4 regions of the Lysinibacillus telephonicus genome follow, and region 4 is predicted to be linked to each of the others. Evidence: riboswitches for the same ligand, from Rfam matches in the RefSeq annotation. Region 4 holds a riboswitch; each other region holds the start of a gene.
What was found. A riboswitch is a leader RNA that binds a small molecule or an ion and turns the genes downstream of it on or off. The one in region 4 is predicted to bind cobalamin.
Positions count from the first base shown of each region.

Region 1: linked by a shared signal. The riboswitch ahead of cobJ (precorrin-3B C(17)-methyltransferase) and the one ahead of MKY04_RS18725 (FecCD family ABC transporter permease) in region 4 are both predicted to bind cobalamin.
Region 2: linked by a shared signal. The riboswitch ahead of MKY04_RS09510 (ABC transporter substrate-binding protein) and the one ahead of MKY04_RS18725 (FecCD family ABC transporter permease) in region 4 are both predicted to bind cobalamin.
Region 3: linked by a shared signal. The riboswitch ahead of MKY04_RS13235 (ABC transporter substrate-binding protein) and the one ahead of MKY04_RS18725 (FecCD family ABC transporter permease) in region 4 are both predicted to bind cobalamin.

Region 1 is NZ_CP155468.1:299,020-306,847, forward strand. Features, by position in the region: gene MKY04_RS01310 (ABC transporter permease) at 1-655, shown strand, start outside; gene rhaS (rhamnose ABC transporter substrate-binding protein) at 721-1,791, shown strand; cobalamin riboswitch at 2,165-2,342, shown strand; gene cobJ (precorrin-3B C(17)-methyltransferase) at 2,518-4,176, shown strand; gene cobK (precorrin-6A reductase) at 4,187-4,954, shown strand; gene MKY04_RS01330 (precorrin-8X methylmutase) at 4,956-5,615, shown strand; gene MKY04_RS01335 (cobalt-precorrin-5B (C(1))-methyltransferase) at 5,618-6,751, shown strand; gene cbiE (precorrin-6y C5,15-methyltransferase (decarboxylating) subunit CbiE) at 6,732-7,828, shown strand, end outside.
Region 2 is NZ_CP155468.1:1,991,818-1,999,645, forward strand. Features, by position in the region: gene MKY04_RS09495 (heavy metal translocating P-type ATPase) at 1-1,745, opposite strand, end outside; gene MKY04_RS09500 (ArsR/SmtB family transcription factor) at 1,757-2,077, opposite strand; gene MKY04_RS09505 (arsenic resistance protein) at 2,672-3,658, shown strand; cobalamin riboswitch at 3,747-3,940, shown strand; gene MKY04_RS09510 (ABC transporter substrate-binding protein) at 4,138-5,685, shown strand; gene nikB (nickel ABC transporter permease) at 5,695-6,624, shown strand; gene nikC (nickel transporter permease) at 6,632-7,459, shown strand; gene MKY04_RS09525 (ABC transporter ATP-binding protein) at 7,464-7,828, shown strand, end outside.
Region 3 is NZ_CP155468.1:2,739,908-2,747,735, reverse strand. Features, by position in the region: gene MKY04_RS13265 (IS110 family transposase) at 285-1,562, opposite strand; gene dacB (D-alanyl-D-alanine carboxypeptidase/D-alanyl-D-alanine endopeptidase) at 2,044-3,483, shown strand; gene MKY04_RS13255 (DUF2624 family protein) at 4,032-4,280, opposite strand; gene MKY04_RS13250 (metal ABC transporter ATP-binding protein) at 4,423-5,169, shown strand; gene MKY04_RS13245 (metal ABC transporter permease) at 5,186-6,037, shown strand; gene MKY04_RS13240 (Fur family transcriptional regulator) at 6,044-6,454, shown strand; cobalamin riboswitch at 6,540-6,714, shown strand; gene MKY04_RS13235 (ABC transporter substrate-binding protein) at 6,855-7,793, shown strand.
Region 4 is NZ_CP155468.1:3,840,511-3,848,338, forward strand. Features, by position in the region: gene MKY04_RS18690 (arginase) at 1-462, opposite strand, end outside; partial or broken gene MKY04_RS18695 (pyridine nucleotide-disulfide oxidoreductase) at 654-1,189, shown strand; gene MKY04_RS18700 (gamma-type small acid-soluble spore protein) at 1,243-1,437, opposite strand; gene MKY04_RS18705 (hypothetical protein) at 1,566-2,282, opposite strand; gene MKY04_RS18710 (metallophosphoesterase family protein) at 2,440-3,030, shown strand; gene MKY04_RS18715 (ABC transporter substrate-binding protein) at 3,222-4,214, opposite strand; gene MKY04_RS18720 (heme ABC transporter ATP-binding protein) at 4,204-5,010, opposite strand; gene MKY04_RS18725 (FecCD family ABC transporter permease) at 5,003-6,046, opposite strand; cobalamin riboswitch at 6,182-6,359, opposite strand; cobalamin riboswitch at 6,520-6,696, opposite strand; gene MKY04_RS18730 (YitT family protein) at 6,872-7,447, shown strand; gene MKY04_RS18735 (DMT family transporter) at 7,537-7,828, opposite strand, start outside.

The DNA of each region.
Region 1 (7,828 bases), 1.1 Mb from region 4:
AGCATTATGCGGATTAATAAATGGCCTATTGATTGTTAAATTTAAGGAACTATCTGCTGTAATTGTCACTTTAGGAACAATGATTTTGTTTCGAGGGATTGCGTATATCATTTTAGAGGATCAAGCTTCAGGAAATTTCCCTGATTGGTTTAATTATTTTGGATGGGGAACTGCAGGGAATATTCCATTTATTTTAATAGCTTTTATTATTGTAGCGATTGTTTTTACATTACTTTTGCATAAAACAACTTTCGGGCGCAATGTTTATGCAATCGGAAGCAACCCAACAGCAAGCCGTTTCTCAGGGGTTAGTGTAGATAAAATTAGAGTTATTGTTTTCGTATTAGCAGGGGTGATGGCTGCTGTAACTGCTATATTCCTAGCATCACGTATGGGCAGTACTCGACCTAATGTGGCATCAGGCTATGAATTAGAGGTAATTACAATGGCTGCCTTAGGCGGTATAAGTACTGTTGGCGGAAAGGGGCGGATGTTAGGAACGATTTTAGCTGTTTTCATAATCGGCTTCTTACAATATGGTCTCGGTTTAATTAATATTCCATCACAAACTTTATTGATAATTATTGGTGCATTGTTAATTTTGGCAGTAGCAACGCCAAAATTAAAACTACCGAAGTTTTTGTTGCGTAAATAAGGTTTTAATTAGGAATCGTTTTGGTTCTTATTAAAATAACAATTTAAAACATTGGGGGTAAAGATATGGGGAAATTTAAAAACGTACTAATGCTCCTTTTGATGTTGTTGCTACTAGCAGCGTGTGGAAATACTTCAACAGAGGCTCCAGCGACAGAATCGGAAGGAGAGGGAGAAGCAGGAACAGCAGGCGATGCTGGAGAAGGCGGTACAGCGAAATATGCCTTCGTATTTAAAAATACAGGGAATCCATATGGGGAAAAGATGTATGAAGGATTTGAAAAGGCAATTAATGAAGCTGGGGGAGAAGTCATTTACCGTTCACCTAATCAACCAACAGCAGAAGGTCAAATTCAAATTATTGAGCAGTTAATCACTCAAAAAGTGAGTGCTATTGCGATTGCAGGTAACGACAACGATGCGTTGGAACCGGTATTAAAAAAGGCGATGGAAAATGGTATAAAAGTTCTTTCTGTTGACTCAGCTGTAAACTCAAATAGTCGTATGCTTCATGTAAATCAAGCGAACCCAGAACGTATTGGACGTGTTCAGATTCAAGCGATAGGTGAAATGATAAATTATGAAGGGCAAATTGCAATTTTAAGTGCTACTTCTCAAGCAACAAATCAGAATTTATGGATAGAATGGATGCAAGAAGAGCTAAAAGATCCTAAATATGCAAATATGGAATTAGTTAAAGTAGCATATGGGGATGATTTGCGTGATAAGAGTGTTTCTGAAACTGAAGCATTATTAAAATCATACCCAGATCTAAAAGGGATTATTGCTCCAACAACTGTTGGTATTGCTGCTGCGGGTAAAGTATTGACGGATAAAGGGTTAGCGGGGGAAGTTGCTTTAACAGGCCTTGGTTTACCTAGTGAGATGGCAAGTTATATTGAAAATGGTGTATCCCCATGGATGTATTTATGGAATCCAATTGATGTAGGTTATGCAGCAGGCTATGCCTCTGTAGAACTTGTTAATGGAAAAACAGGTGCATTGGGCGAAACGTTTGAAATAGGTGAACTAGGTTCCTTTGAGGTTGTAGAAGATGGGGATGGAACGCAAATTATGCTTGGGGATCCATTTAAATTTGATTCTTCAAATATTAGCGAATGGAAAGATGTATATTAATTAAAAGATAATGTGTGGTAAAAATCTCTGTTTTCTTAAAAGCTTACTACACTAATAATATGAAATAGTCAATAAGAACCTGCTCATTTTTACCTTTGAAAATGAGCAGCTTTTTCTTTATTATAGGTAGAAATTTTTACTATTTATTTGGGGACGTTTGGGGATAACTCTAATTTATAGCTTGAGAGAACGCATAGGAATTGCATACTTTTTCATTTTAGGATTAGTCATCATTTACAAAAAAATTCATTTGATAGCGCTGTACTGCAGTGCAGTATTAAGATTTCCATTTTTCTATATTTTTTAAAAAATAGATAATTATTCTTTTTATTATAATTGTAATATGATATTTTTAATTCATACTATTATTTTACAACTAAATAGGTTATTAAGTGCTCGATTTTTCGAGGTAAAAGGGAAACCAGTGCAAATCTGGTACAGCCCCCGCTACTGTAATTGCTGATGAAATCACAATGCCACCATAAATTTGGGAAGGTGTGAGAGTAAAACGAAGCTTAAGTCAGGAAACCTGCTTGATAACGTTTAATCAAACTTTTCGGAGGGAGAAGTTTAGGTAAAGTAGTATACTATACTATTTTTGTTTGTTCTTATATGAATGATCAGGCCTTTACTCCCTTCCGAGAGTAAAGGCCTTTTTCTATTAAGATACCTTCTTTAAGAGATGGTAAAGAGACGTATTTAATATATGGATTTTAAGGAGGAATCATATTGCAAAAAGGGAAAATTTTCGTTGTTGGTTTTGGTCCAGGGGATTATGAACATATTACAAAACGGGCAATAGACGCTTTGCAGCAAAGTGAATTTATCATCGGCTACAAAACATATGTCGAGCTTATTGAACATCTTGTTACAGCTAAATCAATTATTAGCACCGGAATGACTGAAGAGGTTTCTCGGGCACAGGAAGCAGTTAAACAAGCAGAAGCCGGAAAAATCGTATCTGTTATTTCCAGCGGTGATGCAGGCGTATATGGAATGGCAGGGCTTGTGTATGAAGTTTTAATTGAGCTTGGATGGACAGAAAAGGAAGGGATTGAGGTTGAAATTGTTCCTGGAATTTCAGCTATTAATTCCTGTGCTAGTTTACTAGGTGCACCAATTATGCATGACTCTTGCACGATAAGTCTAAGCGATCATTTAACACCTTGGAAATTGATTGAAAAAAGAATTGAAGCCGCTGCCATGGCTGATTTTGTTATTGCATTTTACAACCCGAAAAGTGGTAGAAGAACAAGACAAATAGTTGAAGCGCAGAGAATTTTACTAGAGTATCGATCTCCTGATACACCTGTTGGACTAGTAAAAAGTGCTTATCGCGACCGTCAAAATATTGTTATAACAACGTTGGCAGAAATGTTGGATCATGATATCGGCATGTTAACTACAGTTATTGTTGGAAATTCAACAACCTTCTTTTATGACAATAAAATGATTACTCCTCGGGGCTACCAAAGAAAATATACACTGGGTGAGGAAAAGCAGGCATTGCGCCCACATCAACGCTTGAAAAAAGAGGCAGAGCCTTGGGCAATGGATCAGGAAACAGGAGAGGCACCATCGGGGTATGAGCGTATTGAAAGGAAGCCTAAAGAAAAATCAATTCAGCAACCGAAAAAATCTTCACTGGAAATGGCTCAATTAGCAGTTTCACTCTTAACAAAAGGTAGTTCATCGACAGCAGTACAGGAGAAAAAAATTGTACAACAGGCGATTGAGTCGATTTTTGAAGTTGCAGTAAGTCCAGGAGTAGCAAATAAATTCTTTACCCCGGAACAGATGCGAACACTCGCTGATATTGTTGGTGAAGAAGGGACAATGGAGTATACACCTGAACATCAAATTCACCTAAAAATTCCTACTACTGATCCGACAGCGATTACCGATAAGCTGCAATCAGTTGGGTTTTTAATTGCTCCAATAGGAGATGTTGCAAACATTAAAGCGTGTGATTTCTGCTACGGAGAAAAGGCCGATTCAATTCCATATGCAGAGGCGCTTCAAGAAAAATTTGGCGGCATGAATCTACCAAAACAATTAAACATTGGCTTTAATGGTTGTGGGATGGCCTGTTACCGTGCAGTTTTCGATGATATCGGAATTGTGTATCGAAAAAACAAGTTTGATATTTTCCTAGGAGCTAAACCAGTTGGACGGACTGCACACGCTGCACAGCCTGTTGTAGAGGGGTTGGAACCAGAACAATTATTACCGCTAATTACAGACATTATTAATGAATATAAACAAAATGCCCATCCTAACGAACGATTATTTAAATATTTTAAACGGGTGAAGAAGATTTTGAACTTCGAATACCAAGAGATGGGTAGCAAGATAAAAATTGAGCCGGCTCCATGCGGTGATTAGGAGGTTAGCGATGATCTTATTTTTAGCAGGTACAAGTGATGCAAGGGCACTCGCTGTTCTCTTGCAAAGTAAAGGTTACTCGTTGTTAGCGACGGTAGTTACACAATCAGCTGCGGATAGTCTTGCAGAAGAAAACATTCCACATCACATCGGAAGGTTGACTGCAGAAGAGATGCAAGCTTTATGTGTAAAAAATAACTGTTCTTGTATTTTAGATGCAAGCCACCCTTTTGCAGAAGAAGCATCAAAACAAGCAATGGCGGCAGCTCAAGCTCTTAACATTCCATATATTCGGTTCGAACGAAAGCAAGAGCATTATCAACACTCTCTAATTACTGAAGTAGCTAGTTATCAGCAGGCGGCGCAATTAGCGTTGCAAAAAAGCGGAACAATCATGCTTACAACAGGTAGTAAAACGCTAAAGACATTCACAGATGTACTTAATGGACAAGAAGGAATTCGAGTAATTGCCCGTATGCTGCCAAATACTGAAAATATGGAAAAATGTCAAGAGCTAGGAATAGCACAAAAAGATATTGTAGCAATTCAAGGGCCATTCACTAAAGAATTAAACACAGCACTTTACAAGCAGTACGGAGTAACAGTGATGGTTACAAAGGAAAGTGGAAAAGTGGGCTCCGTAGATGAAAAGATTGAAGCAGCATTAGAATGTGGTATCGAAATTGTTTTAATAAAACGTCCACAAATTAAATATGGACAACAATATGAAACTTTCGAAGAAGTAGAAGAAGCACTAAAACAGTTGGGAGGAATTTAAGTTGAATTTCAATACAGACTTTACACCATTAACAGTTGACCCGGATAAAATTTATGACTATAGCTTTTCTATTATTGAAGAAGAAATGGGAGAGCACTCGTTTACGGATGACCAGTGGAAAGTAGTTAGACGAGTTATCCATGCATCTGCTGATTTTGAATTAGGACGCAGTGTAATGTTTACTCCAGATGCAATCGAGGCAGGGATTCAATCTATTTTAGCAGGTCGTCATGTTATCGCCGATGTACAAATGATAGAAAGTGGATCAGGACGTAAACGATTCCAAAAACATGGGGGAGATTTACATTGTTATATTGCCGATCCAGATGTAGCGAAAGAAGCGAAGGAACAAAATACTACTCGAGCTATTATTTCGATGCAAAAAGCAGTTCGAGAAAATGAAGGGGGTATTTATGCAATTGGAAATGCACCAACTGCATTATTAGAACTAATCCGCCTCATTAAAGAAGGAGTTGCGAAGCCTGATTTAATTATTGGAATGCCTGTTGGATTTGTTTCAGCTGCTGAGTCAAAAGCAGAACTTGCAAAATTAGAGGGTATTCCATTTATTACAAATGTAGGTCGAAAGGGTGGAAGCACAGTTACAGTTGCTGCATTAAATGCTATTTCTATATTAGCGGATGAACGAGCGAAAAAATAATTATGGTTAGTAGCGATAAAAAAGATCCAAAAAAAATGCGTAATGGATTTACAACTGGAGCATGTGCGACCGCTGTTACAAAGGCAGCATTAATGGCCCTATTAACAAATGAAGTACAAAAAAAAGCAACCATTCACCTGCCAATTGGACAGGATGCAACATTTACGATTGAATCATGCACATTTGAAGAAGGTAAAGTTACTTGCGAAACAATCAAAGATGCTGGAGATGATCCAGATGCAACACATCAGGCAAGGATATTAAGTACTGTACGATTTGTTGAAACCCCAGGAATCCATTTAGATGGAGGCATTGGGGTTGGACGCGTAACAAAACCAGGGTTGCCAGTTGAAGTAGGACAGGCAGCTATTAATCCAGTACCACGTAAAATGATTCTTTCAACGGTGCAGCAGATAATTGATGAATACGGAGTGAAATGCGGAGTTGAGGTAATTATTTCAGTGCCTGATGGAGAAGAAATTGCAAAAAAGACTCTCAATGGACGTCTTGGGATTATTGGCGGCATTTCAATTTTAGGGACAAGGGGCATCGTTGTTCCTTTTTCAAGTTCAGCCTATATGGCTAGTATAGTTCAAGCAATCAGTGTTGCAAAGGCAGCAGGCTGCGACCACCTTGTAATCACAACAGGTGGTCGAAGTGAGAAATTTGCTATGGCACAATACCCACATTTGCCAGAAGAAGCCTTTATCGAAATGGGGGACTTTGTAGGTTTTACTTTAAAGCATTGTAAAAAGCAAAGTATTCCGCAAGTATCTCTAGTTGGTATGATGGGGAAATTCTCAAAGGTAGCGCAGGGAGTAATGATGGTTCATTCCAAAAGTGCACCGATAAATTTTGAGTTTTTAGCAAAATTAGCTCAAATTTCTGGTGCTTCAGATGAAATAGTTGAACAGGTATTAACAGCAAACACTGCATCACAAGTAGGAGATTTGATGTTAGAGAAAGGTTACACCCGTTTTTTTGACCTCCTTTGTAAATCATGCTGCTATGAGTCATTAAACCATATTAAAGAGGGCATGACGATTTCAACATCAATCTATTCAATGAAAGGTGAGTTATTAGGGAGGGCTGAGAATATTGCAACAATCGATCAAGATGATTGGAATTGGAGATAACGGTACAACAGGGCTATTGCCACAATATAAACAATGGATAGAGGACAGTGAGGTGCTTGTTGGTGGTGAACGGGTGCTTGAATTTTTTCCTTATTATAAAGGAGAAAAAATAACGATTAAAGGCGGACTTTCAAAGCTTGTTGAAACACTTCAACAGGAAACAAGGTCGACAGTTATTTTAGCTTCAGGCGATCCACTATTTTATGGTATAGGCGGGTTTCTAGCAAAAAAGCTGCCGCTGGAAATCTATCCAACAATGAGTTCTATACAGTTAGCATTTTCACGAATGAAAGAAAGCTGGCAAGATGCTTTTTTAACAAGCTTACATGGTCGTTCCATCAAAGGATTCGCACAGCGGATTGATGGAAGGGAAAAAGTAGCAATACTCACCGACGAAGTGAATAATCCAAACGCTATCGCCAGTTATTTAAAGCATTTTGGCATGAATGAATATAAAGCATTTGTTGCTGAAAATTTAGATGGTTCGGAAGAAAAGGTGGGTTGGTATTCACTTGATGAAATGGAGACACAATCCTTTTCCCCCCTAAATGTTGTCATTTTAAAGGCAATGACTAAACCAAAGCAGTATCCACTGGGCATCGATGATGAGGAGTTTTCCCAAAGAAAGCCGGATAAAGGACTCATTACAAAGAAAGAAATTCGTGTACTAAGCTTACAAGCAATGGAGCTTCATTCATCTAGCATTGTTTGGGATATCGGCACATGTACAGGGTCAATAGCGATTGAAGCAGGGAAAATAGCAAGGGAAGGGCAAATTTTTGCTATAGAAAAGAATGCCCCTGATTTAGAAAACTGTATGCTTAATCAGCAAAAATTCCGTGTTGACTTAACAACGGTTCATGCAAAGGCTCCTGAGGGTTTAGAAACCTTCCCTGATCCTGATGCAATCTTCATCGGCGGTTCTGGTGGAGAAATGGAGGAGCTTTTACAGGTTTGTACAAAACGATTAAAGAAAAATGGAAAACTAGTAATGAATGCTGCGACAATTGAAAATTTATATAAAGCGGTAACCACGTTAAAAGAAAATGGCTGTGTAGTTTCTATTTTACAAGCACA
Region 2 (7,828 bases), 1.8 Mb from region 4:
ATAGTCGCTTGAACCCCTTTACCTACAATATTCTTAAATGAATGACCGTTTTTAGGTTGTATCCCTTTTTCATTTGCATAATTCACAATTGATTGTGCAATAGGGTGTGTGGAATATTCTTCTAGAGTGAATGCAATTGAAAGTAATTCCTCTTCAGATTTATTGAAAGTTTTTATTTCAGTTACTTTAGGTTTCCCTTCTGTCAACGTACCAGTTTTATCAAATGCAACGGCGGTGATTGCACCTGCTTTTTCTAAGAACGTTCCACCTTTAATTAAGACACCATTTTTTGCGGCATTCCCAATTGCTGATACGATGGCAACTGGAGTAGAAATAACTAAAGCACAAGGACAAGCTACAACAAGTAGTTCCAAACCTTTATAGAACCACTCATTCCAAGTGCCAAAATTAAGAAGGGGTGGAAGTAACATCATGACTAATGCCACAATGAATACAATTGGTGTATAGATGCTTGCAAATTTATCGACAAAGGCTTCTGTTGGTGCCTTTTTCTCTTGTGCCTCTTCGACTAATTGAATAATTTTTGATATCGTCGTATCTTCTACTAACTTTGTTACCTTAATATCAAGGGAACCGTGTTCGTTGATTGTTCCAGCATAAACAGTATCACCAATCGTCTTATCTACAGGAATTGATTCACCGGTAATTGGCGCTTGATTAATACTAGATTCACCAAGAACAATATCACCATCCAATGGGATCTTTTCGCCAGGTTTCACAACGATAATATCACCAACGCTCACTTCTTCAACCGAAACTTTTGAAATTTCAGTTCCAACTTTAACCCAAGCTTCAGCAGGGGCTAAGTCCATCAAATTACGAATTGAATTTCGAGTACGCTCGATTGATCGATTTTGAAGGTAGTTCCCTATTGCAAATAACCAAACAACGGTTGCGCCCTCAAACCATTCCCCGATAATAGCAGCACCAATAGCTGCAGCAGACATAAGTACATTCATATCCAATGAATGACTTTTTATTGCATAGAAAGCACTTCTAACAGGCTTAACTCCACTAATCACCATTGCAATGGCGTATAGAATGGATGATATTAAAGGAGAGAATCCGGTAAATGATCCGATAAAACCTAAAGATAACAATACACCCGACAAAATCACTGAAGCATTGTCACTAAACATATTTTTTGGGGCCGCGGGTTGATTCTTTACTGATAATGACGCTTTATAACCTATTTTAGAAACTTCAGATATAATTTCCTGAACACTATTCGAATGTTCAATTTTCATTTTTCCCGTAGAGAAGTTTACGTCTACACTTTTCACTGATGGAAGGGTACTTAAGTGTTTTTCTATGCTTTTGGCACAGCTACTACAGTCCATTCCAACAATATTAAATGTTTTTATATTTTTATTTTGGTTTAAAGGTTTTGCAGAAAAGCCAAGTTTTTTGATTTCCGTTTCAATTGGTATTAATGCATCGACACTTTTTGCTGCAACCTGCATTTTCCCTGTGCTGAAATTTACCTTAACTTCAGCAATATCTTTAAGTTTGCTTAATCCTTTTTCAATGGTTACTGCACATGCACCACAATCCATTCCGTGAACTTGATATGTCATTTTTTCTACAGATAGAGAAGAACTTGGAGTTGACTGTTGTTCTAAAGTACTTGAACAATTTGCCTCTTGCGATGAACGGCTAGAACTACAACAATTATTATCCACTGTTTTAGATATGTTTTTTGAGCTACAGCATTCGTTTGCCAATATAATCTCCCCTAATCTATATGACGATCACAACGTGCAACGTCATTTTCTACATCTTCAAGAACAACATCAAACATGGTTAATAAATCTCTTATATGTTGGTTGCGTAAGCTGTAGTAAATGTATTTTCCTTCATTTCTACCCACAATGATTCCACAGCCTTTTAAACAAGCGAGATGTTGTGAAATATTTGACTGATTTCCTTTAAGTTCTTCAACAATTTGAGTAACTGTTTTTTCCTTTTCCTTTATACTTTCAAGAATTTGAATTCTTGTTTTGTTTGAAAATCCATGAATTAACTTAACCTTCATATCATAATCAATATTTTGCATAGAATCACTCCAAATATATATTAGTAAAAACGAATATGTTATGCTATTATCATATTAGCTCTTACTAATATGTGTGTCAAATTTTCTATTCAAACAAACAATTTTATAGAAAATTCAAATGTGACAGGGAGTTCACTTTACTAAACGAATGAGTTCATTCAAGTTTGTATTGTTGCTAAAATTCACTAAGTAGAAAATATCTATCGTTGAAGTGGCTTGTATAATAATCGTTATAGTTTAGGAGGGGAAGTCTTGTTGTGGTTGCTATTTAAAACAACAAAATCAACGCTTTATAATTTAGTTAATAAAGAAGTAGGCTAAAATTGGATCAACCGATATGAAGCTTCGTTTTATTCACTTCAAGAATGTATGATGCATTACTAGGACAACCACTTGAAGGAGAGAGTCATGGCTTCCCAACAAATTATGAAATAGTCGGAGTTTTACTCAAGTCGCGATTATTTATTTTTTTGTTGCGATAGTCGCTGGTTATTACTTATGAAGGGCTTCAACATGTATAAAACATGGTATTTAATGTTGTAAAGAAAAATCGCAGACTTGAATGAAGCATCATAAGTAAGGAAGGATTATGAAGTGAAGATGACAAGAGAAAAGATCGAAAATCATCAAATTTGTATATATGTTTTTTCTTTAATTTTTGGAGGAGTAATAGGCCTATCAAATGAGAGTTTAGCAACTAGTTTAGATTGGATTATCTCACCGCTTATTGCTGTTCTAATGTATGGAATGTTCGCTCAAATTCCATTTTTAAAACTGGGTGAGGCTATTTCAAATCTTAAATTTATCGGTTCGTTGCTAGTAGGGAATTTTATTGCAGTGCCAATAATTGTTTGGATTTTAACAATAATATTTCCTCAGTCGACACCAGTATTATTAGGTGTTTATTTAGTTTTGCTAACTCCATGTATCGATTATGTAATTGTCTTTACTCAACTAGGTAAGGGAAATGAGAAATTAATGTTAGCTTCTACGCCTATTTTATTTGTAGTACAAATGATTTTACTGCCGTTGTATCTATGGTTATTTATAGGTGAAGATATGGTGGGAATAGTCCACGTGGAGCCATTTTTAGAAGCATTTCTATTATTAATAGTTGCTCCATTATTAATAGCTGTTATTACTCAATTGTGGGCTAAAAAGAAGGTTCTAGGAGAAAGAGTTTTACATTCCACAGCATGGCTGCCAGTTCCATTTATGGCGTTAGTATTAATCGCTGTTGTGGCATCGCAAATAGGTAAGGTATATAGTGATTTCGATGTAATTGTACGTGTAATTCCAATTTATTTTCTGTATTTAATTATCACACCATTTGTTTCCCGTTTAATCGCGTTTATATTTAAACTGGATAAGGATGCAGGGAGAGCACTGATTTTTAGTATTGGAACACGAAACTCACTTGTTGTTCTTCCTTTGGCATTAGCTTTACCTGAGTCCTGGGCAAAGATAGCAGCGGCTGTGATTGTAACACAAACCATTGTGGAGTTAATGGGAGAATTAATCTATATGAAGGCAGTACCTAATTTGATATTGAAAGATTCTCCAAAAAATAATATGAGATAAATTAGTTATTATTACAATAGCTAATTCTAATTGCAAAAATAGTAAATTAATTAACATAATTGTTTTATTTTATGGTAGTATATAGAAAACTTCAGAATTTTTAATAGGTGCTATACATATTTTAAGTATGGCTTAAAAGGGAAGATTGGTGAAAATCCAACACGGTTCCCGCCACTGTAATTCAGAGCAACCTGCTTGATGCCACTGTTTTTTGAACAAAACGGGAAGGCGTAGGTTGTGAAGAGGATAAGTCAGGAGACCTGCCTATTTAAATATCACTGAGAGACCTACGGGAGATTAGGGAGGTGGTTGGTTTGCGGATAATACTTCGTCGCTTTTTCGACACTACCTTTTTATCTTTCCAAGGCATTTCTGACCTCTTAAGTTGTCAGAAGTGCTTTTTATTTTGAATTGTTAACAGTTGTACACATGTAAAGTAGCTTGTTATAAACAATTCATTTTTAGGAGGAGAAGAAAAAATGAAGAAATGCTACAAAAGCTTGATTACATGGTTTTACATGGCGCTATGCATTCTTGCGTTAGTAGGGTGCTCAGCTAAAAAAGAAGAACAGGTAGCTGCAACAAGTAAAGAAGAAACTGACAAAACCGCAACTTTAGCGTTTTCTTGGAGTCCATCTGGTTTAGATCCACATAGTGGCGATAGCTGGGAGATAATGCGGTCAGGTGCTGCGGAAACTTTAATTAAATTAAGTGAAGATTTAACTCCTACACCATGGTTGGCAAAATCATGGGAACAAGTGGATGATACAACTTGGTTATTCCAACTGCAGGAGAATGTAACATTCCATAACGGTAAAGCAATGGATGCAACGTCCGTGATGAATTCATTACAACATGCCATTGACAACAACCAAGGAACAAAGGATTTATTAAAAATTAAATCAATGGAAGTTGTATCGGAGTCAGAGCTAAAAATTGAAACTAAGGAAATTAATGCTGCACTAATCTCAAATTTAGCAGACCCAGGCACGACTATCGTAGATGTGGATTCTCTAGATAATAAGGATGGTTATCCAGCGTTTACAGGTGCATATGTTATAAAGCAATTTAACCAAGACGAATCTCTAATTGTTAAGCGCTATGAAGATTATTGGGGAGAAAAGGCAAAACTAGATGAAGTAACAATTAAGTTTATTTCAGACAGTAATACGCGTTTGATGGCTTTACAATCAGGAGAGGTTGATGGAGCAACAGATATTTCAGTTGACAACATTGAAGTCTTAGAAAAAAATGATAACTTTGAAGTTTTAACAGCTCAATCATTACGAACACATTTAGTAATGTACAATATGGAATCTCCATTATTTAAGCAATTAGCTGTACGAAAAGCTGTCGATTCTTTAATTCCACGCCAAGAAATTGTGGATTCTGTTATGAAAGGGCAAGGAACCGCAGCAGTTGGTCCGTTTTCACCAGTATTACCATTTGGACAATTAAGTGAAACAAAGGAAGATCTATCAGTTGACCAATTAATGCAGCAAGACGGTTGGACAAAAAACACGGATGGTATGTGGGAAAAAGACGGAAAAGTCTTTGAAGCTACTTTTTTAACATTCCCACAACGCCCGGAGCTAACAGTGATGGCAGAGGTTATTCAAAGTAAACTACTCGAACACGGGATGAAGGTAAATATTCGCCAAGTAGAAAATATAGACGAAACACTAGTAAATGAAGAATGGGATTTAGCAATGTACAGTATGCTAACAGCTCATACTGGCAGTCCATACTTTTTCTTAGAGGTTTTTTATAAATCAGACAGTCTATCAAACATGAACCATTTTGCATCACAAACAGTCGATGCGTTGATTAATGAATTACATCAGACAACTGATACAGAAAAAAGCACTGAATTAGCAATCCAAATTCAAGGAGAAATTGGAAAAAAAGTACCTCATTCATATATTGTCTATCCAAATACCGTATTTGCAGTAAATAAAGAATTGAGAGGCTTTGAGGCACTGCCAATCGAATACTACTATAATAATGCAAATATCGATAAAGAATAATCGTACGCTATGGTTAAATTTTTATTAGAACGTCTTATACAATTGTTTATTGTTGTTTTTTGCGTTGCAACGGTAACTTTTTTACTAGTTAGAATATCGCCTGGAGATCCAGCAACAATTATGTTGAAAGCTAACGATATTCCTGCTTCAGATGAAGCGATATATGCTTTACGGAGTGAACTAGGCTTAACCAATTCTATTGGTGGACAATATATTGAATGGATACAGCAAATATTTACGGGGAAATGGGGTGTGTCTTTTGTTTCCCAAAAACCTGTGATAAGTGAGTTGTTTGCAAGATTGCCAGCTACGATAGAACTTGCATTAGCAGGGCTTGGCATTATGTTAGCAGTGACGATAATTTTAGGAATCTCTACGGCTATTTATGAAAATGGAGTTGTGGATAAATTAGGGCGTGTTTTAGCACTTCTTGGTTCAGCAATGCCTACATTTTGGCTCGGATTCTTATTTATGTATCTGTTCTCTGTTAGCCTGGGATGGTTGCCATCAATGGGAAGAGGTAGTTGGAAAAACTTAATATTACCTGCAACAACCCTTGGATTAGGTCTAGGTACTGTATATGCACGTGTACTACGTACGCATATGCTGGAAATGTTGCAGCAACCATTTGTAAAGGCATCTAGGGCAAGAGGGATATCGAAAAATAGGATTTTAGTATTTCAAGTATTAAAGCATGCTTTACTGCCAATTGTAACGATGACTGGTACAAGCTTTGCATTCATGCTTGGGGGTAGTATTATTGTAGAATCTATTTTTTCATGGCCAGGTTTAGGACGATATATTGTTGAATCTATTAATATGCGGGATTATCCTGTCATTCAAGGTTACGTTGTTTTTGCTGCTATATTATTTGTAGCAATTCATATGTTAGTAGATTTTATCTATTTAATCATTGATCCACGTTTAAATAGGAGGTAGCCAGGTGATGTTAAAGAGATTGAAGCAAGTAAATATTGGTTTGCTTGTAGGGCTGGTTATCCTATTAAGTATTTCTTTGTTGGGATTATTTGCACCATGGATTGCGCCTCATGATCCTTTGGCAGTTAATTTAGCTGCTAGATTACAGTCACCGAGTTGGACTTATCCTTTCGGTACTGATCATCTAGGGCGTTGTATCTTATCTCGTATTATATATGGCATAAGAATAAGTGCTACATCTGCTTTAATTATTATGTTCTTTACGATGTTGATTAGTGTTCCAATCGCACTGTTAACAGGATATGTTCGAGGGCGTTCAGATAATTTTATGATGCGAATCATCGATAGCACTTTAGCTATTCCAGATATTGTACTAACGATAGCCATTGTGGGATTATTAGGGCCTGGCTTAGTAAATATGATTTTCGCTATTGTAGTGGTACGTTGGGCAAGCTATGTACGCTTTATTCGGAGTCTTGTTATAAAAATATCTCAAGAGGATTATATTTTCTCGGCTAGAATGGCTGGGAATTCTCATTTTCGTATTTTAAAGCGTTATATACTTCCTCAAATAGCGATGCCTATTCTTGTTTTTAGTGCGCTAGATTTAGGAAAGATTGTTTTAAATATTGCCAGCCTTTCTTTTTTAGGATTAGGTTCTCAGCCGCCAACGCCTGAATGGGGTGCTATGTTAAATGATGCGACAGATTATTTTCAAATTTCCCCATACGTTATGTTCTTTCCTGGTTTAGCAATTGTATTGTTTGTTTTATCTTGCCAATTAGTAAGTGAAAGACTTGGGAAACACGACATAACTTTTAGTAAGGAGGTATGAGGTTTTGGATAGAAGCCCCTTATTGAAGGTTGACCATTTAGAAGTTACATATAAACAAAAACAACAGCGGAAAGTAATTATACAAGATGTATCATTTAAGTTATATCCAGGAGAAATGGTTGCAATGACTGGAAAAAGTGGTGCAGGTAAAAGTGTTATTGCACATGCATTAGTTGGATTGTTAGACAAAGGATTAAGTGTAACAAAAGGTCAAATTCTATTTGAAGGTAAAAATATTATACAATTTAATGAGAAGCAATTCGAAAATTTAAGACGAGAGAATATAGCGATGATGATTCAACATTCATTAAACGGATTAGATCCGATTAGGTTAGTAAAAAAGCAGATGTTGGAAACTATTCGACATAG
Region 3 (7,828 bases), 1.1 Mb from region 4:
TACAATACTTCAATTCATTTACAGTTTGAGGATACGCTTCGCTAAAGTTAATTGGTAGTAATTAACTTTCCGTTCCAATATGTGATGCACAATTGGATCTCTGCAATGCTTATGATGACGTACCCTCCCATGTCTCTTGGCGTCTAGCGCATACATTCCTTCGTTCGGTCTATTCATAAGGCAGAGGCTGGCGATGCTCCTTTAGGGACTCGTAGTCGGATGGAATAAATAATGCCGGCTTCTCCGTGTCATCCTTTTGTAATTTAATCGAGCTAAGGTGTAGCTTAGGCTGCCTCTACGAGACAATAAAGGTCTTTCATCATAAGTTGTTCATCAAACTGTACTTTCTTCTTGCATAGAGCGTGTAAAATCTTCAGTAACTTACCACAAAGGACAACCATCGATTGCTTCTTTCGAAGTGGATTAACTGTGCGTGTGGTGTAATATTCATGTAATTGCTTAAAGGCTTCATTATGGCGAATCAACGGTATCATAACTCGGAATAAGAGAGAACGAAGCTTTCTTCTTCCTCGCTTTGAAATGCGTTTCTGACCTTTGTGTTGCCCAGATGAGTTTTCACGTAATGTGAGTCCCGCTAGTTTGATTAATTGGCGTGGATGCTCATATTGAGTGAAGGAACCAATCTCTGAAAGAAGATCGACGATTGTTACATCGCCAATACCAGGCACAGTGGCTAGATACTCATAATCCGTCATTTGTTTCGTTAATTCAATTAATTGTTCTGTTAGACTATCGAGCTGTTGTTGCATCAATTTGCGTTGACTAAGGAGTGTGGCAATTTCTATTCGTGCCATCGTAAGACCTTCTGTCAACCCGATTGAAGATTGAGCAGCCTCGACTAATTGTTTTGCCTTCGGCAATTGAGGTGATTTTAATCCCTCTACCTGACGGTATAAAAACAATAATTCTTCGGGAGATTTACCGAGAATATCAGCGGGTAGAGGTGTCTTTTCAAGAACCGCATACGCCATCTTTCCGAAACTTTTAAAAACAGACATAAATTCTGGGAAAAAGCGATCCAACCATCGAATGAGACGATTTTGTAATGCATTGAGATCTTCTTGTATCTTTGAACGTAACGTGGCACCGTTTCGTAATTCCGCTTCCACGCCTTCTAGAATACGTGGATAGCTAAAACGTCCATCACGTATTAGACGCGCAATTACAAGTGCATCCTTTTGATCGTTCTTCGTTTGGAGATTATCGTCCAATTCTTTGGATTTGTTCACATGGCTCGGATTCACCATGATAAACGGAATCCCATGTTCAAAAAGATAGACAGCGAGATTCATCCAGTAGTGGCCTGTAGGCTCAAAACCAACTAATATTTCGCTTTTATCATGCGTAGTAAGTAAAGTTAATAACTTTTCATAAAATGCATCAAACCCATTTCTTGATTGCGTGAAAGGGAATGACTTTTGAAGCACACGGCCTCGTTCATCAATTGCGCAAGCATAATGTTTGTGCTTAGCGATATCGATACCTACGACGAGTGTATTTTCAGTGACTTGATTAATTTTCTGGTTCGTATTAAAATTCATAGACGGAGTCCTCCTGTGTGATGATGGGTCAATGGCTGTTGACACTCATGCATCATACTAGAGGGCTTTTTTTATTTCAAGACCCTGAAAATCCTTCTAACAGGAATGCTCCTTTATTATTTTTCTAAAAGGTTTAAATAAGAATAAAAGTTTTATAGAGACATTGATCTTCAACAACAAGGCGCATTTGTGCAGCAACAGCATATTAAATGATCCAATTTTAAAAATCTCATATATAAGTAAAATAAAAAACTCCATTTTGATCAATCTTTTATCAAAATGGAGTTTGCATTTACTGTTAAATAAGAATTGAATAGCATTTTTAAGCAAATTTTATTCCAAGCCAACTGCAGTCTGTTGCCTTTCTTCTAATGTTTTAAAAATAGTAGTCTATTAATTATGTTAAAAATATGCTATAAGAGTAAATGATAGCACTTTTATAATAAACTGATAGTTATTAATAGCTATATTGGAGGCATCTATGAAGAACAAAATATTCACATACATATTAATTTTTACTCTTATTGTTAGTAATTTTATATTTTTACATTCAGCCTCAGCAGCATCAAGCCTGGATCAAACAGTACAATCCCAATTAGGAAATTCGAATATTGGTGTGTCATTAAGGTCATTAACAACAGGTAAAGTGTTATATGAAAAAAACGGGGACATTGGAAGAAAACCCGCATCCACTTTAAAGCTATTAACAGCATCAGCAGCACTAGACGTTCTTGGTCCAGACTTCCGTTTTGAAACACAAATATATATTGATGGGGATATACAAAACAACATATTATATGGTGATTTATACATAAAAGGTGAAGGCGATCCAACACTTAATAAAAATAATTTCTTAACTTTTGCAAAAGTTTTAAAACGTAATGGCATTCATAAAATAACAGGAAATATTTATGGAGACGATACTGCATTTTCAGGTTCTCAGCTTACTCCAGGTATAGCTGTTGAAGATGAAAGTTTTTATTATGCAGCACGAACAACTGCTTTAACTATGTCGCCAAACAGCGACTATGATGCAGGGACAATGATTGTTAATGTTAAACCGACAAAAGTAGGGCGCTCCCCACAAATAAATGCTGAGCCTAATACGAGTGGAATGCGTATTCAAAATCGCGCAAAAACAGTAAGTAAAGGTCAGAGGAATACAATTAATATTGTACGAAGATATAATACGAATCAAATTATTATTACCGGTAATATTCCAATTGGAAGCTCAGCGAAAGAATGGGTAACATTATTTGATCCAACAATTAATACGCTGCATGCATTAAAATTAACGCTTGCCGGTACTGGTTTAAAATTTCCTTCTACATCTACAGTTAAACGGAAAAAGGTTCCAGAAAGCGCTGAGCTTATATATACTAATCAATCCATCCCATTGAAGACCCTTATGAACACTTTTGTAAAATTAAGCAATAATAGCATTGCAGATATTTTAGTTAAAACAATGGGTAAAGAGGTATATGGCAATGGCCATATAAATGAGGGATTGAAAGTAATAAACGAATATGGTGAATCACTAGGATTACATATGGATCAGTGGAGCTTTGAAGATGGCTCTGGGATGTCTCATAAAAATCGTGTTACTCCAAATGAGCTAACTTACTTGTTATTAAATGTAAGAAACGAACCAAATTATCGTATTCTATATTCAAGTTTACCAATCGGTGGTCAGCAAGATCGCTTAATAGGTGGTTCTCTTAGAAAAAGATTTACCTCAACAGCGCTGCAAAACCGTGTTGTCGCAAAAACAGGTAGTATTACTGGAGTCTATACATTAGCGGGATATGTAACAGCAAAAAGTGGAAGAACATACACCTTCGCGATTATGACGCAAAATCAAACATCAAATAAAGTGGACGAAATCGATCAAGTTGTCAAAAAAATTATAAATGACTATTAATAATTTATAGGCTTCAAAAAATAGAAAAAGAACATGTCTTGAATATTAAGACATGCTCTTTTTAATTTAATAAAAACTAAGAATTTGCTAATTTCTATTTTTATACTTTAGAATACTGGACCATATTACATATATAATAATAGTATCTAATATCAAATACAAAACATTAAATAAAATACCCTGTATTCCGATTTCAAAAACTTTTAGAAAACTGATTCCTTCACCTTTATATTGAATCCATTTTAAAGGTAATCCTAAAATAAATGCTATTATAAAACTGGCTAAAATCCTTGTATTTTTAGTCATCATATTCCCCTAATAACAGTTTATATTCATTGCCACAATTTAAATATTTATTTTGAGGAGCATATTATTTTAATGAATTACTAATATTCCTAAAAAGAAAAGTTTAGAAAAATTTATATATAGTATTGAACATTTTAACTGATTACGCAATTAATTCCTTTTTGTATTTTGACTCTAAAGTTTGTTGAGTAGTTCATTAGTTACAACCCAAATAATAGATATAAACTATTAAGAAAGATAGTCTATTGTGTATATGAATCATAAAGTTTCAGTAGCTTCTTTAACTTTTTCTTACCAATAATTTTTTCAACTTCTTTTAAAAATGCTTTAGGTATACCTGTTATAATCCAAGTAAAAGAAGCTTTATCTACTAGTGGACGCAATTTTCGAACTTCATCAATAGATAAATCAACATCGTATTGCTTTGCATATTGAATAATTTCCTTATCCGATTTTGATAAGAACGCTTCAATAAATTCAATCTGTTTCAATAAATCATCCTTTCAATACTAATCAATTAAGAATTCTTCCACACCCAAGATTTCAAGCTTGCTCACTTTACATTTTGCTATGAATCAACTATACTAACAAGTTGTAAATCGTAATGATTATGAATTAGAAAGAAGAGAAAAAATGAGCGAAACAATAATCGAAATGAAAAATGTATCTTTTCAATATGAATATACACAAGTATTGAATGATATTTCCTTTCAAGTTAAAGAAGGAGATTTTCTTGCCATCCTTGGCCCTAATGGCTCTGGAAAATCTACCCTTCTAAAATTATTACTTGGTATAATTAAACCGATGGCTGGAGAAATCAAATTGTTCGGTCAGCCTAATGATTCATTTCGTGAGAGGGAATGGATCGGCTATGTTTCTCAAAAGTCCAATGCTTTTAATTCAGGTTTTCCTGCTACTGTCGAAGAAGTAGTGAAAAGTGGATTATCAAAGAAAGTTGGTTTATTTAAACGAATGCCAAAGGATGCAAAAGAAAGAGTACATCAAACATTAAAATCAGTAGGAATGGAAAAGTTCAGCGACCGCAATATTGGCCAGCTTTCCGGCGGGCAGCAGCAGCGTGTTTTTATCGCACGGGCACTTATTTCAGAACCTAAAGTTTTAATTTTAGATGAACCTACTGTTGGTATTGACCATGAAAATGTTCAATCATTTTATGATATGTTAGCAACATTAAACAAGGAACAAAATATAACAATTATTTTAGTAACACACGACGTTGATACTGTGTCAAATCGAATTAGCCATGTTGCTTGTTTAAATCAAACGATTCATTTCCATGGATATAAGGAAGATTTCGATTCAATATCACAAGAACAGCTCGACAAGTGGCAAGGCCATGCAGTAAGAAAGATTCATTAAAGAGGAGAAGGCATAAATGATCGCAGCTATATTAAATTATGAATTTTTACAAAATGCCTTTTACTCAGGGCTTATCATTGGTGTGATTGCACCTGTTTTAGGGGTATTTATCGTTGTTAGGAGAATGTCTCTAATCGCCGATGCACTTTCTCATGTTACGCTGGCTGGTATTGCAGGAAGCTTATATTTAAGTCAATCGATTTCTTCACTTGCATTATTAAATCCAATCTACCTTGGAATTGCTGCTTCAGTTAGCGGCTCAATATTGATCGAACGCTTAAGGAGCCTGTATAAGCACTATGAAGAACTGGCGATTCCAATCATTATGAGCGGTGGTATTGGACTGAGTGCGATTTTTATCTCGTTGGCAAGTGGATTTAATACTGATATGATGAGTTATTTATTTGGCTCTGTTTCTGCAGTATCAAGGCATGATTTGTGGATTGTTATTTTTATCGCAATTGTTGTTTTTGTATTTCTATTTACATTTTTCAAGGAAATGTTTGTATTATCATTTGATGAAGAATATGCAAAGGCAAGTGGATTGCCTGCAAAATGGATTCATTTGCTATTTATGATTGTAGTCGCATTAGTTATTGCAGCAAGTATGCGTATTGTCGGCATTTTATTAGTTTCTTCTTTAATTACGCTTCCTGTTGCAGCAAGTATGCGTATAGCAAAAGGGTTTAAGCAAACGATATTTTATTCGATTTTATTCGGGGAAGCAGCAGTCATCATTGGATTGGTGAGTGCGTTTTATCTTAATCTAGCTCCAGGTGGTACAATAGTCGTAACATCAATTATCATTTTATTTTTAGTTATCATCGGTAAAAAGAGCGTATTAAAAATAAAGGCGGAAAGGGGTTAGTTTTTTGTGAATCTTTCGCGAGCTTGGGAAAAATTAAAAGAAAACGGTTATAAAAAAACAGATAAACGAGAGCTTATCTTAAATATGTTTGAAGAAACTGATAAATATTTAACTGCCAGGGACCTATTGACAGTTTTGAAAAAAGATTTTCCTGGAATGAGCTTCGATACAATTTATCGTAATTTAGCAACATTTGTTGACTTAGGAATATTAGAAGAAACAGAGCTCAATGGTGAAAGAAACTTTAGAATGCAGTGTGAATCAGAACACCACCATCACCACTTTATATGTATGGAATGTGGAAAAGTAAAAGAAATACCTATTTGTCCAATGGAAATGATTAACGAAAAGTTGCCAGATTGTACAATTGAATCTCATAAATTTGAAATTTACGGTAAATGTGCAAATTGTAAATAATACTTTTATTTTGTTGCAAACTACTAGTAGCCAAAAATAACTATTCAATTATTGAGGGCAGTATGGTACATTGCATATTAAGTGAATAAGTTTGCAGGGAAAAGACGCGCAAAAAACGCTAAATTGGGAATTCGGTTAAAGGCCGAAGCTGTGTCCGCAACTGTAAGTGTAGTTTTTAAGGGTGTGCTCTTAGTCAAATTAGAAATCATCTATTAGAAAAACACACAAGCCAGGAGACCAGTCTTTTTCTGATCGTAACAAACCTCTTCGGAACTAAAGAGAATGTACGGCAAAATTTGTTGAATATCCATGTGAATATTCTGTAAGTTAATGCCATCCATTCTCGGATGGCTTTTTTATTGTAGAAGGCTCTTTAACGACAAAGAAATGAGGAAGTAAGATGAAATATTTTAAAAATTTATGGTTTGCACTACTTGTAATATCATTATTATTAGTTGGGTGTGCATCTAATGAAGAAACAACGACTACACAAAAAGATAGCAAAAATGAACAACAACAGTCTTATACTGTGGTTGATGATCGAGGTATTGAACTAACATTCGATAAAGTACCTGAAAAAGTAGTATCGTTATTGCCAAGTAATACAGAAATTTTATTTGAACTAGGTGCTGGGGACAAAGTTATCGGTGTAACACAAAATGATACATATCCCGAAGAAGTACTTGAAATTGAGCAAGTAGCTGATTTTGAAACAGTGAATGCCGAGCGAATTGTAGAAATGAATCCGGATATTATCTTTGCATCTAGCAGTAATGAAGGACAAATTGAGCAATTAGAAAGTACAGGGCTTAAAGTATTCGTCATCGAATCTGCCCTTACAATTGAAGATGTTTATGGAGATATTCAACAAATCGCACAAGTTATGGACGTAGAAGAACAAGGACAACAAATTGTAGAGACGATAAAATCACAAATTGCCGCGGTACAAGAAAAAACTGCAACTATTGAAACAAAGAAAAAAGTATACTTTGAAATTTCACCAGCTCCAGAAGTATGGTCAGTTGGTTCTAATACATTCCAACAAGAGTTGATGGATGCTGCTGGTATTGAAAATGTATTTTCAGAGCAAGAAGGTTGGTTTTCAGTTACAGAGGAAGATATCATTAATGTAAATCCGGAAGTAATTCTTACTACAGTAAATTATGCAGAAAACCCAGAAGCTGAAATATTATCACGTGCAGGCTGGTCAACAATAACAGCAATCCAAAATAAACAAGTTTATTTAATAGACCCTGATATTGTTAATCGCCAAGGTCCACGAATTGGTGAAGCAATTGAGTTAATGGCAAAAACCGTATATCCGGAATTATTTAAATAATCATTTGATGGTGAGCAGAGCCGTTTCAATAAACT
Region 4 (7,828 bases):
TTTAAAGTATTCAGGTTGTTCCTTTGTAAAAGGACTATAAATTATATGTGCTTTTTCAATATCTTGTTGTTTTAAAAGTTTACCGAGCCAATTTGCACAATTCACTTCAAATTCAAGAGATTGTAAGCCGCCATAGCCTAAATCAGAATGTGCATCAAAAAGATAAACCTCTCTGCAATGATATTTTTTTGCAATTTCATAAGATAATGTATGGGAATCTGAAACAATTACTTCTGTATTTTCACTAATTTGAAATACTTGTTTTATTTTATCCCAAAATTTTTCTATTTCATGTGAAAGCTGAAAAGACTTTTGTAGATTTTTCCCTTTTGCCTTCGCTTGAATATAGCGTTTATACCAGGCATCTATAATCGTTTTTTTATTTTCTACATATGAAACAATCCCTTGATTTTCTGTGGAAATAAAATAGTCCCAATCGATTGATAATAAACTGTTCCCCATTCATATCACCTCAAAAATCAATATGTAGTTTTATAAACACTCACTAGCCTCATGTGACTATATAGTAATATTAATATTTATGAATCTATGAATCAAATAATAAATCCCATTAATTGTAAAAGCAATTCCAGAAAAGCAAAATTTATAGAGTTGTTTTTGTTAAAATCAAATTAATAACAAAAGGGGAATTGATGTATGATGTAGCAATTATTGGAAGAGGTTCCGCTGGGGGAAGCGCTGCGATATACACTGCAAAAGCTGGTAAAAAAACTGTTTATTGACAGCAACCAAGGAGCAACAAAACTGGCAATGCTGTATAACCATTATGGTACTGCAGATTCTGATTTAGTTGAAACAGGTTTAAACCAAGCAAAAAATATGGCGCCGAACTTGTTGAAACAAAGGTAATGAACCTTTCAAAAACATCTATTAGAATCTGAAAATGGGGTAATTGAGGCAAAGCAAGCAATTTTAACAACAGGGTTTCTTACAGACCTAGCTGAAAGCATTGGACTTGCTACAAAACCCAGAACTGAACCACAAGTAAAAAAATTTTTGAAGTTGATGCATTAGGTAAAACAAATATTGAAGGCATTGGGCAGCAGATACGTGTGCTGGTGTAAGTGTACATACCATTATTACTGCTTGAGATGGAGCCAAAATAGCTATTAATTTAATTAGTGATTTAAACGGCGAACGCTATGTTGACCATGATGTACTGAAATAAAAATCATAATGCAAAGTAAATTAGCGTCTCTAAGTTAAAGAGACGCTGATTTCTTAATTTAATGGCGGTTGAATTTTTCTTTTTATTTCCTCAGAATTAGTGTCGCTAAATTGAGCTGTATTATGACCGCCTCTTTTCGCAAGCATTTCTAATACCTCTTTATAAGACAGTCCTGACTGTGCATTTTTTCGTTTAACTTCTTCTATATCAGTGCCAGCAACTGTAAATTGTTTTTTTCCTTGCTCCAATTTTAATTCCTCCCTTCATATTTATAGTTCCTAAAAAAATTTACATTATGAATTGGAATTATGTATAAATTCTTTTTAAAATACTCATTTTAAAAAAACGCCCCATAGAGAGGCGTTTTAAAAATTCATTATTTATTTTTTCCTTGCTCTGCTTGAGCATTTTGACGTCTTACTTCTTGGATATCAGTACCTGACACTGTTTGACCCGCAGAAGGTTGACTAAATGGTCTAGCAAATGGAGCACTTTCTTGTGCAATCTCTTCTCTTACCTTTTGGATGCTTGTACCCGAAGCTGTTTTACCAGCTGCTGGTTGATTTTGTTGACCAGCAAAAGGTTGTGCAAAAGGAGCACTCTCTTGTGCGATTTCTTCTCTTACTTTTTGAATGTTTGTACCAGAAGCTGTTTTACCAGCTGCTGGTTGGTTTTGTTGACCAGCAAAAGGTTGTGCGAATGGTGCACTCTCTTGTGCGATTTCTTCTCTTACTTTTTGAATGTTTGTACCAGAAGCTGTTTTACCAGCTGCTGGTTGGTTTTGTTGACCAGCAAAAGGTTGTGCGAATGGTGCACTCTCTTGTGCGATCTCTTCTCTTACCTTCTGGATGTCTGTTCCAGAAGCTGTTTTGCCAGCTGCTGGTTGATTTTGTTGACCAGCAAAAGGCTTTGCAAATGGAGCACTTTCTTGTGCGATTTCTTCTCTTACTCTCTGGATATTTGTACCAGAAGCAGTTGTACCGCCTACTGATTGACTAGAAAAACCTTGTCCATTACCAGCTTGTGCATTTTGTCGTTTTACTTCATTAATATCAGTTCCACTTTGAGTAAAGCGTTTACCATTATTCTGCATATCAAAAACACCTCCAAAAATGTTATGTCTTTATCATGCCTAAATAAAATAGAATTATGAGCAGAATTAATTTTTTTCTTAGGAATAATCAACAAACTGTTAACAAATTACATTTTCGATATATTATACAAGTAACAATTGTTGAAGGATTGATTAAATGAAATATGCATTTTTAGGGGATTTACATTCAAATATTGAAGATACTAAGGCTGTCTTAAATCACATTAAAGAAACTGCACCTAATGCCATTGTTTACGGTTTAGGCGATTTATATGAATGTAAAATAGGAAAGAAAAAAGCTCAAATGGTTTCAAATGTTCCGCTTAAAGAAGCTGCAATAGTTGAAGAGAAATTTGAAGAACTTTTAACGTTTCCTTCAATTAGAGGAAATCAGGAAGAACGGATAACACTTGTAACCGGAATCAAGCGGTTTGCTAATTTGCCCGAAAAAATAATGATTGAAGACGCTGCAATAATCCACGGTCACCAAATAAATTGGGACAAAAATTGGGAGCCTTCAGATACATCGTTAACAGACATTGATACGCCGCTTTTGTTCTTTGGTCATAGTCACAGAAGTGGCATCTATAGAAAAAACAAAAAACTTCCTATAAATATCCAATTTGGACAAGAGCTCCAGTTAGTAAAGAAAAAGTATTGGATTAATGTAGGTTCAGTAGTAGATCATCGGGAATGGTGTCTGTATGACAGCAACGCAAGAACAATTACTTTTATGAAGTCAATGTAATAAAGAGAAGATATTGAAACTCTTCCCTTGTTCCATTCAATACAGATATTTGCACGTATTGTCTGACTTTTTCCCACAAAGATCACTACAAACACTGCAAACTTTCAATAAGAAACAACTGTCAAATTAAAAAAGACTGTAGATTAGTCCAATTATGACTTTTCTACAGTCCCCTATCTTAAAGATACATTCTAATTAAAATACTCTGGATAAAAACCTTTTGCCAAAATTTCGATTGCTTCAGCAACACGTACTCCTTCAGAGGCTGCTGATAACGGCAATACGACAAAACGATTGTTTTTTGCAGCAGGAGTTGTACTTAAAGCTGGATCTGATTTAATAAAATTGATCTTTTCCTGTGCAGTTGTAGAACCATAATCAACTACTACAATCACTTCCGGTGCCTTATCAACTGCTTCTTCCTTTGAAACCGTTGTCCAGTTGCCTTCAATATCACCAAAAATATTGACTCCACCGGCTAATGTTATTAGTTCATTCATAAAATTTTGCGAAGCTGTAAAAATATCCGTTTCCCCACTATCAAATACAAGAACTGGCAGCTCCTTATCTACTTCTGGCAATTGCCCTGTAATCTCGGCTATATCTGTATTCATTTCTTCAATTAATTGCTCTCCGCGCTCCTCTACTCGAAAAATAGCCGCAATATTTCGAATATCATTATAAATATCTTCTAGTTTCGGTGCTACCATCGTTGAAGAGGTTTGTAAATATGAGTGGATACCTAGTTCAAGTAATTCTTCTTGTGATGCAATCGTTTTTTCATCAAATGCACTAGACCAGCCGCCGTATAAAAAATCCGGCTCTAAAGCAATTACTTGTTCCTTTGACGGATATTGATCAGAAATAACTGGTATTTTCTCATATGCTTCTTGTAATGGTTCGTAAATTTCATCATCTAAATAAGCTGTTCCAATCATTGAGTCTTCCAACCCTAAAGCAAGCATAATTTCTGTTACATGTTGATTTAATGAAATTGCTCTAGTAGGAGCTTCTGTGAATTCTTGGGTGAAACCGTTATTATCAATAACAATAACTTCTGATTTATCCTTTGATTGTCCACTAGATTGTTCATCCGTATTCTCTTTAGATTGTTGATTGGTTCCACATGCAGATAGTATTAGTAATAATATGAAAATAATTAAATGCCTTAATTTAAGATTCATTCACTTTCCCCTTCTCTTTATACTTTTTAGATACAAACTGCAAATATGGTTTATTTGTAAAAGGGTTTGTCATAATTTCTACATCTACATTAAATACATGTTTTAATTGTTCTACTGTCAGCACTTCCTCTGGAGATCCGAATGCACACAGCTTCCCTTTTTGTAAAAGGAGCAATTTATCACAATAAGTTGCGGCTAAATTTAAATCATGAATTGCCATAATAACTGTCATAGAACATTCACTAAGTAAATCCAATAAAGCAAATTGATGTTCAATATCTAAATGATTCGTTGGTTCATCTAAAATAAGGACATCTGTTTGTTGTGCCAATGCTCTAGCAACAATTACTCTTTTTTTCTCACCGCCTGAAAGACTGGAATAATTGCGATTTGCTAAGTGAAGCACATCAGCTTTTTTCATTGCATCTTCCACAATTTCCTCATCCGATTTTGAGTCCCGTTTTAATAGTTTTTTATGCGGAGTACGTCCCATAAAAACAAGTTCTTTTACAGTAAAATCAAAGGCAACAGAGGATTCTTGTGTAACTACTGCAACTTCCTTTGCAAATTGCTTCTCTCCAATTTCCCAAACGTCTTTTTCTCTTAACCATACTTGTCCATTTTGTGGTTTTATGTAACGATACAAAAGCTTTAACAATGTGGATTTCCCACTGCCATTTGGTCCAATCAACCCTATAAATTCCCCTTCAGGAAGGACTAATTGAATATTATTTAATATTTGTTTTTCTTGTAAGGAATAGTTAAGACTATTGATTTCATATAAATTTTTAGTCATTTGTTCCAAAGGTATAACCTTCCTTCCTCAACAGCCATATAAAGAATGGACCACCGCATAGAGCTGTTAAAATTCCTATTGGCATTTCTTCCGGTGCAATAATAATACGTGAAAGTGTGTCCGCCCATATTAAAAATATAGCTCCTATTAATGCACTAGAAGGCAATACATAACGATAATGTGATCCTACTAGCATTCGAACAATATGAGGAATAATTAATCCAACAAAGCCTATCGTACCGCTTACAGCAACAAGTACTCCCGTTAATAATGAAACACTGACAATGACAATTAATCGGAATTTTTCCAATGATATTCCTAAGGTTGTTGCAGTTTCTTCCCCAAGAAGCAGCGCATTTAGTGAATTTGTAAAGCAGTAAAGAAATAGAAAAACCGCAATACAAACAAGGATTGGAATTTGTATATTAGACCATTTAGCACCAGCAAGGCTCCCCAACATCCAATGCATTACAGCCTTCATCCCCCCCGCATCTTTTGTCATCATTAAAATAAAGTTCGTTATTGCTGAAAAAATAAGTGAGATAGCGATGCCTGCCAATAATAAACGTATTATCGATGTCCTTCCTCCAACACGAGCTAACAAAAATACAATGAATACAGTTATAAGTGCACCAATGAAAGCCGCTAATGATAATGCCCAATTTCCCAAAAATGAAAATGCACCTAGTATGATAACAGCTGTTGCACCTACTGACGCCCCAGAGGAAACACCTAGAATATATGGATCTGCAATTGAGTTTTGTACAAGCGCCTGAATAGCTGCTCCACTAATAGACAATCCAGCACCTACTGCTATTGCCAATAAAATTCTTGGAAGACGGATTTCCCAAATAATTGTCGATTGTGCTATGGATGCCTCTGTAAGCGAATTAGTAAATCCTAACTTCCAACAGAGGACATCCCATATAATACTTGGCGAAATATTTACTGAACCTACTAATATTGCCCCTACAATGGATGCAAATGTAATCAGAATTAGCAATAACAGAAAAATAGAAAAATGTTTTTTTATCATAATTTTTGCTCCCATAAAAAAAGTTAATGGATCAACCACTCTTCTTTCGGTAAATAAAAAACATGTAAACAGCGGAATGTTTACATGCGGAAGCAAAGAATATATGAATTACAATGCTTCCTATAATCCCGTAGGTACATTTTCGTTCATTCGGCAGGTCTCCTGACTTTACTTCATAGCAAACAAATCCCTTCCCGCATATGCAGTGGATATGATTTATTGCTCAGTTTCACAGTGGCGGGTACCGTGGCGACTTTTCATCGCACTTCCCTTTTAAATAGTAAAAATACTATACCGATGAACAATATTATTTTATTTGACCTATAAATTTAGAAAGGAGACTTTTTCCTGCATACAAAAAAGCCTGAATTCCTCTAATGGGGAAAACAGGCTTGTGTACACATATACATAAGAATGTGAATAAACACAAACGTATTGTAAACTGACTCACCTATACTTCTCCCACCGAAAAGTTTAGTTTACATTATTAAGCAGGTTTCCTGACTTAGGCTTCTCTTTACTCTCACACCTTCCTCAAAAAGAGTGGTCCTGTGATTTTATCAGCCATTACAGTAGCGGGGGCTGTACTAGATTCTCACTAGTTTCCCTTTTACCTCAACATTATGAGCACTTAATAACGATATTCAATTAATCTTTAAAAATACCATACCACAGTTTTACACTAATAGAAATATTATTAAAAGAACAAATAGATATTATTGTAAGCGGTATAAGATACTAACTTATTCCCGTTTTCTCCTCTGTATACATTTTCTCTATGTTTTTATCATAAAATGGTGCATGTCCGATTGTAAGGAGAAGTGCATGTATTATTTAAAGAAAGGTTTCGCTATTATTGTTGGTAGCATTTTTTTAGCTATAGGAATAAATCTCTTTTTAACCCCTTATGAAATTTTAGACGGTGGTATCATTGGGCTTTCACTAATTTTGCACTATTTATTCAGACTAAAAATTGGCTTAATGATTATTGTACTAAGCATCCCAATCTTTATACTGGCATGGTTTAAATATAAAAATTATTTTTTTAATAGTCTTCACGGCTTACTTATTTCATCCGTTGTAATTGATATGTTTAAACCTCTGCGTTTTCTTATTCAAATGGAGCCTATATTTAGTGCAATAATTGGCGGTATATTTGTTGGCTTTGGGATTGGATTAATGCTTCGTTTTGAAACAAGTACGGGTGGAACGGATTTACTGGCTCAATTTATTTCTGATAAAACTTCTATAAATGTTGGATTCGTTATCTTTATTATTGATGCAATCGTTGTATTATTAGGAGGTGCCTTTATTTCTACCAATACTTTACTTCTTTCAATCGTTACCATTATCGCAGTTGGCATCACCACTAGCTTTATAACAAGAAATTCTTATACATAAAAGAAGCTAGCCCAATACAAATCCTGCATCGTATTTTTCACTAAAGGTGAATAGCAGAAAATTAATATAGGACAAGCCTCTAGAATTATTTAAATTAACTTTTCAAGTCTGGATTTTTTCATGAAAGAAAGTTTCGTTTCTGAAATAATAATTGCGCACAAAATTAAAATAGCTCCGATAATCATTCTAGGCGTTAATACTTCACCTAATAAAATAATGGAGAAAACCATGCCCCAGAAAGATTCCGTAGAAAGAATTATGGCCGTTTTCGTTTCACTCGTGAACTTTTGTGCAATTGTTTGGAAAAGATATGCAATGGTTGTAGAGAAAATACCTAAATAGAAAATAGATGAAACTGCCTCCAACTCCATTGAAAAATTC